Regions from separate parts of the Bacillus sp. PK6-013 genome, predicted to be linked through region 1. Evidence: riboswitches for the same ligand, from Rfam matches in the RefSeq annotation. Region 1 holds a riboswitch; the other holds the start of a gene.
What was found. A riboswitch is a leader RNA that binds a small molecule or an ion and turns the genes downstream of it on or off. The one in region 1 is predicted to bind S-adenosylmethionine.
Positions count from the first base shown of each region.

Region 2: another riboswitch for S-adenosylmethionine. It lies ahead of M1E03_RS16560 (methionine ABC transporter ATP-binding protein); the one in region 1 lies ahead of M1E03_RS15415 (bifunctional homocysteine S-methyltransferase/methylenetetrahydrofolate reductase).

Region 1 is NZ_CP096417.1:3,031,150-3,035,361, forward strand. Features, by position in the region: gene M1E03_RS15390 (DegV family protein) at 1-171, shown strand, start outside; gene M1E03_RS15395 (spore germination protein) at 415-621, opposite strand; gene M1E03_RS15400 (DUF3941 domain-containing protein) at 777-899, shown strand; partial or broken gene M1E03_RS15405 (CvfB family protein) at 937-1,805, opposite strand; gene M1E03_RS15410 (YajQ family cyclic di-GMP-binding protein) at 1,946-2,437, shown strand; SAM riboswitch class I at 2,515-2,626, shown strand; gene M1E03_RS15415 (bifunctional homocysteine S-methyltransferase/methylenetetrahydrofolate reductase) at 2,705-4,212, shown strand, end outside.
Region 2 is NZ_CP096417.1:3,271,294-3,275,505, reverse strand. Features, by position in the region: gene M1E03_RS16575 (ABC transporter ATP-binding protein) at 1-632, shown strand, start outside; gene M1E03_RS16570 (ABC transporter permease) at 625-1,566, shown strand; gene cspB (cold shock-like protein CspB) at 1,683-1,883, opposite strand; SAM riboswitch class I at 2,187-2,300, shown strand; gene M1E03_RS16560 (methionine ABC transporter ATP-binding protein) at 2,400-3,401, shown strand; gene M1E03_RS16555 (methionine ABC transporter permease) at 3,404-4,054, shown strand; gene M1E03_RS16550 (MetQ/NlpA family ABC transporter substrate-binding protein) at 4,076-4,212, shown strand, end outside.

The sequences.
Region 1 (4,212 bases):
GTCGGCATCAGCCACGGAGATGACGAAGAGACGGCCGAAGAGGTCAAACGGATGATCGAAGCCGAATTTCAGCCGGGGGAAATCGTCGTCAACATGGTCGGTTCAGCGGTCGGCGCCCATTCCGGCCCCGGAACATTGGCGGTCTTTTTTCCGGGGAAAGACAAAAGATAAGGTAAAACAGAGGCCTGCTTGATAAAAGCAGGCCTTAGATTGTTGACAAAATCCCAAAACGGCTCTTAGTTTTGGGATTTTGTCATCCTATCAGCGTGATTGAAAACCCTTGCAGTTTAGGAAGGCCGAGCATCGGAGCGGAGCGAATGTTGCAATTCGTGAGCACCGACGCGCAGGCCTGACAACGAATGCGAGGGTTTGTCGACACGCTGAGGCCTGCTTGATAAAAGCAGGCCTTCTTCGTCAGCTGTCTTCGGTGACTGTTCCTTCAGCGGCGGCCGGTGTAAGCGCTCCATCAAGAAAACCGGCAGCCGCTGTCGCGACATCAGGACCTCCAGACCCCTCGACCACTTTTTCCATTGTGATCGGACAAATTTTGAACGCACCGCCAAAATTGACGACTCCTCCTGCCGAAACACTTTGAATGTAAACTGAGCAGCAATGTTTCATACCAAGTCTCCTTTTTTTGGGTCTTATGATATGTGTATGCTGGCGGTACAAGGAGGCATAAACTTCCCGGCAAAAAACATCGCGGTTGGGAGAGTACATAGTTTCGCCGGCAGTGTGCAAGCTAAAAGCGACATTTTGACAGGAGGTGCTTCCTCATGAAAGATGATGATAAAAAGCCAGTTGACAACAACGCCGTCAACCAGCAGAAAAACCGGCTCGCTGAAAAGAACAGACAAGCCGGTAAACACCAGGAATCAAAGAAGCCTGATCACTTGTAAAAAACCGGCGGCGTCCTCATCGGACGCCGCCTCATATTTATTTTTTCTCGTATGTCCAGCCCTCTTCCTGATAGATTTTATCCTGTTTCATCAGATAGCCGAGCGCCCTTTTAAATGCTGCTTTGCTCATGTTGAAGCGCTCTTTGATATCCTCAGGGTCGCTTTTATCCCAGAACGGCATCGCGCCGTTTCTCGTTCTCATATAAGTCAAAATTTGTTCTGCATCAACCGACAAGGCATCCTGCTTTCTTGGCAGAAGCGACAGATTAACAGAACCGTCTTCTTTTACTTTGATCACCCTTGCGGTCAGCTTTTCCCCAAGCCTCGGCTCTTCCTTTCGCTCAGAAGAATGGATAAAGCCTCTGATGCCGGTTTCGGAAATCATAAAAGAGCCTGATGCGATCAAGCGGTAGATCGTTCCGGTGAGCTCTTTATTCATCAGACCGGGTGAAGCTTCACTAAACAGCTCGCTGATCTTATCCTCCGGCGCCGGTTTGGCAAACATCCTTCCGTGCCCCGTGATTTTCAGCATACAGTACAGCCTGTCCCCTTTTTGCGGCCATACTGATTCATACGGCGGGAGATGCTCTGTCGCAACGAGGGCGTCCTTCGAGAGCCCGACATCGACGAAAACCCCCATGCCGCTGACGGCATCAACGACTTCCACCCAGCCGTACTGTTCAGCGCTGATCATCGGCTTTCTCATCGTAGCCGCTAAGCGATCTTCATGATCGACATATAAAAAGACATCGACCTCTTCTCTGTCTTCAATATCCTCCGTGATCTCGCTCTGATGCAGAAGGACCGCCGTTTCGCCGTCCGTCAAAAAGTAACCGTAATCGGCTTTATGATCTATTTTCAATGTTAGCTGCTGTCCTGGTTTCATACTGTTTCTTCCTTTCTTATCCGCCTGTTTTTCTTTTTCTTATTATTCCTCCAATGTTAAAATTATTGCCGGATCGCGGCCAGGCAAACCGCTCGATATTGGAAGTTTCACCTTATTCTACTATAATTGACTCATAAGTAAAATGGATGGAGGTTTTCACATGGCGAAAGAAAGCTCATTTGATATCGTCTCAAAGGTTGAACTGCCTGAAGTTCAAAACGCAATTCAGACCGCTCTCAAAGAAATCGGCACACGCTATGATTTCAAAGGGTCAAAAAGCAGCATCACACTCGAAGGAGACGAGCTCGTTCTCGTATCGGACGACGAATTTAAAATGAACCAGCTGAAAGACGTGCTTGTCGGCAAACTGATCAAGCGGAACGTCCCGACGAAAAACATCGAATACTCAAAGCTTGAGAACGCTTCAGGCGGCACGGTCAGACAGCGCGGAAAACTAGTTCAGGGCATCGACAAAGAAAACGCGAAAAAAATCAATAACCTGATAAAAAAATCGGGTCTGAAAGTTAAATCGCAAGTGCAGGATGATCAAGTCCGCGTAACCGGAAAAAATAAAGACGACCTTCAGCAAATCATCGCGATGGTGAGGGAAGCCGACCTGCCGATTGATGTCCAATTTATAAATTTTCGATAAATTCTTAATTTACTGTTGATTATTCTCCCGATTTTCGGTAAATTGAGTAAAAGTAATCAATAGAAACTAAATAGCTGTTCTTATCAAGAGAGGCAGAGGGACTGGCCCGATGAAGCCTCAGCAACCGGTGAATGAATATTCATGACCAAGGTGCTAAATCCAGCAAGCAGTCTGCTTGGAAGATAAGAAGACGGACAATGTCGATGAAAAGTCTTCTGCTTCACAGAAGACTTTTTTGTTTATCAAAAATGCTTAAGGGGGAAAACGATGGGTTTTTTGGAGGATATAAAAAGCAAAACGTTAATCGCGGACGGCGCAATGGGCACACTTCTGTATTCCTACGGGATCGACAGGTGTTTTGAGGAACTGAACATCTCCAAGCCCGAAGAAGTGAGACGCGTCCACGAAGCGTATGTACAGGCCGGCGCCGATATCATTCAAACGAACACGTACGGCGCAAACTTCATCAAGCTGTCCAGATACGGGCTCGAAGACGAAACAAAACAAATCAACGAAAAAGCGGTCCGTCTCGCCCGCTCCGCCGCCGGTTCTGCTTATGTTCTCGGTACGCTCGGCGGAATCCGGACGTTCAACAAAAACTCGTATTCTCTCGAGGACATTAAAAGAAGCTTCCGCGAACAGCTCTATCTTCTGTTAAATGAGCAGCCGGACGGACTTCTGCTCGAAACCTATTATGATTTAGAAGAAGCGCGCGAAGTTTTAAAGATTGCCAGAAAGGAAACAGAGCTGCCGATCATTTTGAATGTCTCAATGCACGAAGAGGGCGTTCTTCAGGACGGAACCCCGCTTGCGGACGGTCTGAAGCAGCTGGCATCCCTCGGCGCAGAAGTCGTTGGCATCAACTGCCGCCTCGGCCCTTATCATATGATCAGAGCGCTTGAAGAAGTCCCGCTTTTAGAAGACGCCTATCTTTCCGTCTATCCCAACAGCAGCCTCCCGTCCCTTGTCGAAGGCAGGCTTGTTTATGAGACAGATGATGAATATTTCAGGGAAAGCGCGGAGGAATTCCGCAATCAAGGCGCACGGATCATCGGCGGCTGCTGCGGAACCACGCCGAACCACATCAGGGCGATGGCTGAGGCAGTCAAAGGGCTTCCTCCAGTCACCGAAAAGCACGTGAAAATCAGAAAGAAAGCGGCGCTTGCTGTTCAAAACGAAAGGACAGAGCCCGTTCTCGACGATCTGGCCAAGCAAAAACGGTCCATTATCGTCGAACTCGATCCTCCAAAACAATTAAACTTTGAGAAATTTTTGCACGCCGCTAAAGAGCTTAAATCAGCCGGAATCGATGCACTGACATTGGCGGACAACTCGCTTGCCACACCGAGGATCAGCAATGTCGCCTGCGGCGCGCTCTTAAAACAGCGCCTCGATATGAGGTCGCTGATCCATATTACATGCAGAGACCGCAACCTGATCGGCCTGCAGTCCCATCTAATGGGGCTCGATACACTGGGGCTGTCAGACGTGCTGGCGATTACCGGCGATCCGTCGAAAATCGGCGACTTTCCGGGAGCGACTTCCGTCTATGATCTGACATCGTTCGATTTGATCAGCCTGATCAAACAGTTTAACGAAGGCTTGTCATATTCAGGTAAACCGCTCGGCAAGAAAACAAATTTCTCAGTGGCGGCCGCCTTCAATCCGAATGTCAGACACATTGACAAAGCGGTGAAACGGCTTGAGAAAAAAATCGCCTGCGGCGCAGACTATTTCATTTCCCAGCCTGTCTATTCAGAGGAGCAGCTCATCAA
Region 2 (4,212 bases), 240 kb from region 1:
TTCAGCAATACGCGCGCATGACGAAAGGCGTGACGAAACAGAAAATTGACGAAATCGTCGAGCTTGTCGGATTGAAAAACAGGATCAACGATAAGGTCAAAACGTATTCTTTAGGAATGAGACAAAGGCTTGGCCTGGCCCAAAGCCTTTTGCACGATCCGAAGCTCTTGATTCTCGATGAGCCGACGAACGGGCTTGATCCGGCCGGTATCCGGGAAATTCGCGATCATTTAAGAAAGCTGACGAGAGAAAGAGGTATGGCGGTCATCGTTTCAAGCCACCTGCTTTCAGAAATGGAGCTGATGTGCGACAGGATCGCCATTATCCAGAACGGAAAGCTCCGGGATATTCAGCATGTGCACGGACCCGCTCGGGATGAAAAGAAGCGCTATTATATTCAAGCGGATGACAATCAGGCTCTGATGCGGGAAGCGGCTGCCTTCAAAAAGATGAAGGTTGACGAAGCGGAAGGCGGGATAGAGCTCAGCCTTCAAAAGGATGAAGTGCCTGATTTGATCAAACACTTGTCAGACAACGGTGTCCGCCTATATGAAGTGAAGGCTGTGAACAAATCGCTGGAAGACCGGTTCCTGGAAATCACCGCAGAGAAGGAGGAAGCTCAGCATGTTTAATCTCATCGTAAATGAATGGATCAAAATTTTTAATCGAAAAGGCACATATGTCATGATTGCGATTTTGCTGTTATCTGCCATCGGGCTGGGCGTTCTCACAAAGACGATCGGAGAGACAGACCAAAACCCGGACTGGAAAAAAGAATTGATGCAGGAAAATAAAGATATGAAAGAACAACTTAAAGGGGTCAATAATCCGGCACTTGAAAAAAGCTATGAACGGTCGACCGCCATTAATGAGTATCGAATCAAGCACGATTTGCCGGAAGACGGGGACTATTCGGCCCTGTCGTTCATCAGCGACGCGAGCGGCAACATTCCTCTCCTCGGTCTGTTTGTGATCACGGTGGCTGCGGGAATCGTTGCGAATGAATTCAACTGGGGAACGGTGAAGCTGCTTGTCATCAGGCCGATCAGCCGCTTTAAAATCTTGCTGGCAAAATATTTTACAGTTCTGCTTTTTGCATTGGCTTTGCTTTTCATTCTGTTCGCAAGCGCGGGTATCACAGGCCTTGCTTTATTCGGGGCAGGCGACGGCAGCCAGGTTCACTTGGCGTACGCCGATGGAACCGTTGAAGAAAAAAGCCTGCTGCTGCACTTGGCCGGCAGCTATTTGCTGAATTCAATATCGCTTTTGATGATGGCGACAATGGCCTTTATGATTTCAGCTGTTTTCAGAAACAGCTCGCTTGCCGTAGGTATTTCAATTTTCCTTTTGGCAATGGGCGGAACGGTGACAAACTTGCTCGCAACGAAATTTGATTGGGTGAAATACATCTTATTTGCCAACACTGATCTCACTCAATACTTTGACGGATCTCCGCTTGTTTCAGACATGACGCTGGGATTCTCGATTGTGGTGCTGGCTGTCTATTTTATCGTTTTTCATGTGCTCGCCTTTGGTGCATTCACAAAAAGAGACATCGCTTCATAAGCGGTTTTCGCAAAAAAAGCCTGACGCCGGTTTTCCGGGCGTCAGGCTTTTTTTAAATATAAAAAGACTGCTGACATTCGGTCAGCAGTCCTGTATGAAGATCAGCGGTTCACAGCTTACGCTTTTGTTACGTTAGCAGCTTGTGGTCCGCGGTTTCCTTCAACGATTTCGAAAGATACAGATTGGCCTTCTTCCAAAGTTTTGAAGCCTTCGCCTTGAATAGCAGAGAAATGAACGAATACATCGTCTTGTCCTTCAACTTCGATGAATCCGAAACCTTTTTCAGAGTTAAACCATTTTACTTTACCTTCTAGCATGAAATTTCCTCCTAAAGCGATAACGCTTAAATTCACTATTCTTGCTCTAAAACAAACTTCCAAGACGAAAACTCTTACAAAACTTTCTTCTTAAAGATAGTTCGAACAAAAATAATTACCTTTACTTTACCAGTGTTTAAGCGAAATTACAACTGCTAAACACAATTTTTTTAAAAAAAGTGAAATTTAATAATCAGGGCGAAAAATAAAGCATTAAAAAGCGGGTTTTTGAAATTTTCACAATTCTGATTGACAACATTTCGAAGAAGCTGTAAAGTTAGGTAAAACTTCATGCATCAACACTTCTTATTTAGAGAGGCGGAGGGAATTGGCCCTATGAAGCCTCGGCAGCGGGTTCTGCATACAGCAGAATACTGTGCCACATCCAACAAGCCGTACGGGCTTGGAAGATAAGAAGAGAGCGGACCACTCTATTTACTTCGTGTCGTCTAAGGCTTCTTCTTATTTTTTAAGAGGGAGCCTTTTTTGTTAGCCAAAAAGAGGAGGAAGATCATCATGATTACATTTGAAGGCGTTGAAAAGGTCTATGAAAGCGGCGGACAGAAGGTTCATGCGCTCAATGGAATCGACCTTCATGTAGATAAAGGGGAAATATACGGCGTCATCGGATTCAGCGGCGCAGGGAAAAGCACGCTGATCCGCTGTGTGAACTTCCTTGAAAAACCGACGGCCGGAAAGGTATTCGTCGGCGGAAGAGACTTAATGTCTCTGTCGAAAGCTGAGATTCGAGCTGTTAAAAGGAAGATCGGCATGGTATTTCAGCATTTTAACCTGTTAAATTCAAAGACGATTTTCGCTAATGTCGCTGAGCCGCTCGCGCTTGTCAAAACACCGAAAGCCGAAATCAAGCAAAAAGTGACGGAACTGCTCCATTTTGTCGGACTTGAGGATAAAGCCCGCGATTATCCGGATCAGCTGTCGGGCGGCCAAAAGCAGCGCGTCGGCATTGCCCGGGCGCTGGCGACAAATCCGGAGGTTCTGCTCTGTGATGAAGCGACATCCGCGCTTGACCCGCAGACGACCGGCGATATTTTGAAGCTGCTGAAGCGCGTCAACGAACAATATAACATCACGATTTTGTTGATCACTCATGAAATGAATGTGGCAAAAGAAATCTGCGACAAAGTCGCGGTCATTGAAAAAGGAAGGATCATTGAATCAGGCAGCGTGTTTGACGTGTTTTCCGCGCCGGAAACCGAAACGGCCAAAAGCTTTGTCAAATCAGCCATCGACCACGAGATACCTGAATCGATTCAAAAATTAAATGTGAAGCATCTCTACCAGCTTCAATTTGTCGGCGAATCTTCCGGGAAGCCATTTCTTTCGCAAGTGGCAAAGCGGTTTGACGTAGAAGTCAACATTCTGCACGGAACGATTACAGAGCTTCAGGGAATTCCGTTTGGCAGTATGACGGTTGAACTGCAGGGGGAAGACGGTGAAATCGGGCGGGCGCTCGAATATATCCGCAGAGAAAACATTCGCATCAGGGAGGTATAAGCATGCTTGTTACATATGACCAAATCATTGACGCACTGGTTCAGACGATTCAAATGACGGTTTTCTCGCTTTTATTTTCAAGCGTGATCGGCATTCCGCTCGGCATTTTGCTGGTTGTCACAAGGAAGGGGCATCTGCTTGAAAATCCGGCAGTTTTTACGGTTGTCAATATGATCATTAACATTTTCCGGTCCGTTCCGTTTATCATCTTGATGGTTGCTTTAATTCCGGTGACAAGGCTGATTGTGGGGACGTCCATCGGCACATCGGCAGCGATTGTTCCCCTGACTTTTTATGCGGGGCCTTACATCGCAAGGCTCGTCGAGAACTCTCTGCTTGAAGTCGATCCGGGAGTCATTGAAGCCGCTGAAGCAATGGGAGCGACTCCGCGGCAGATCATCTTCCGGTTTCTGATTCCGGAAGCGCTCGGTTCGCTTGTGCTGAGTTTTACGGTGGCAACGGTCGGATTGGTCGGAGCGTCGGCGATGGCTGGTGCGATAGGCGCCGGCGGTCTTGGGGATTTGGCGATCACATACGGCTACCAAAGGTTTGACACGCTGACGATGATCATCACGGTTGCAATTCTCGTCATCGTTGTGCAGGGATTGCAGACATCCGGAAACGTTCTGTCCAAAAAATTGAGAAGAAGATAAACAGAGAGGGAGACAGCTATGATGAAAAAGTTCACATTTGTTATCATTTTACTGCTGCTTGCGGGAATGATCGCGGGATGTGCGGCAGACTCTGATGCGAAAACCATTAAAATCGGCATCAGCGGAACGGATACAAGAATCTGGGACTTTGTGAAGAA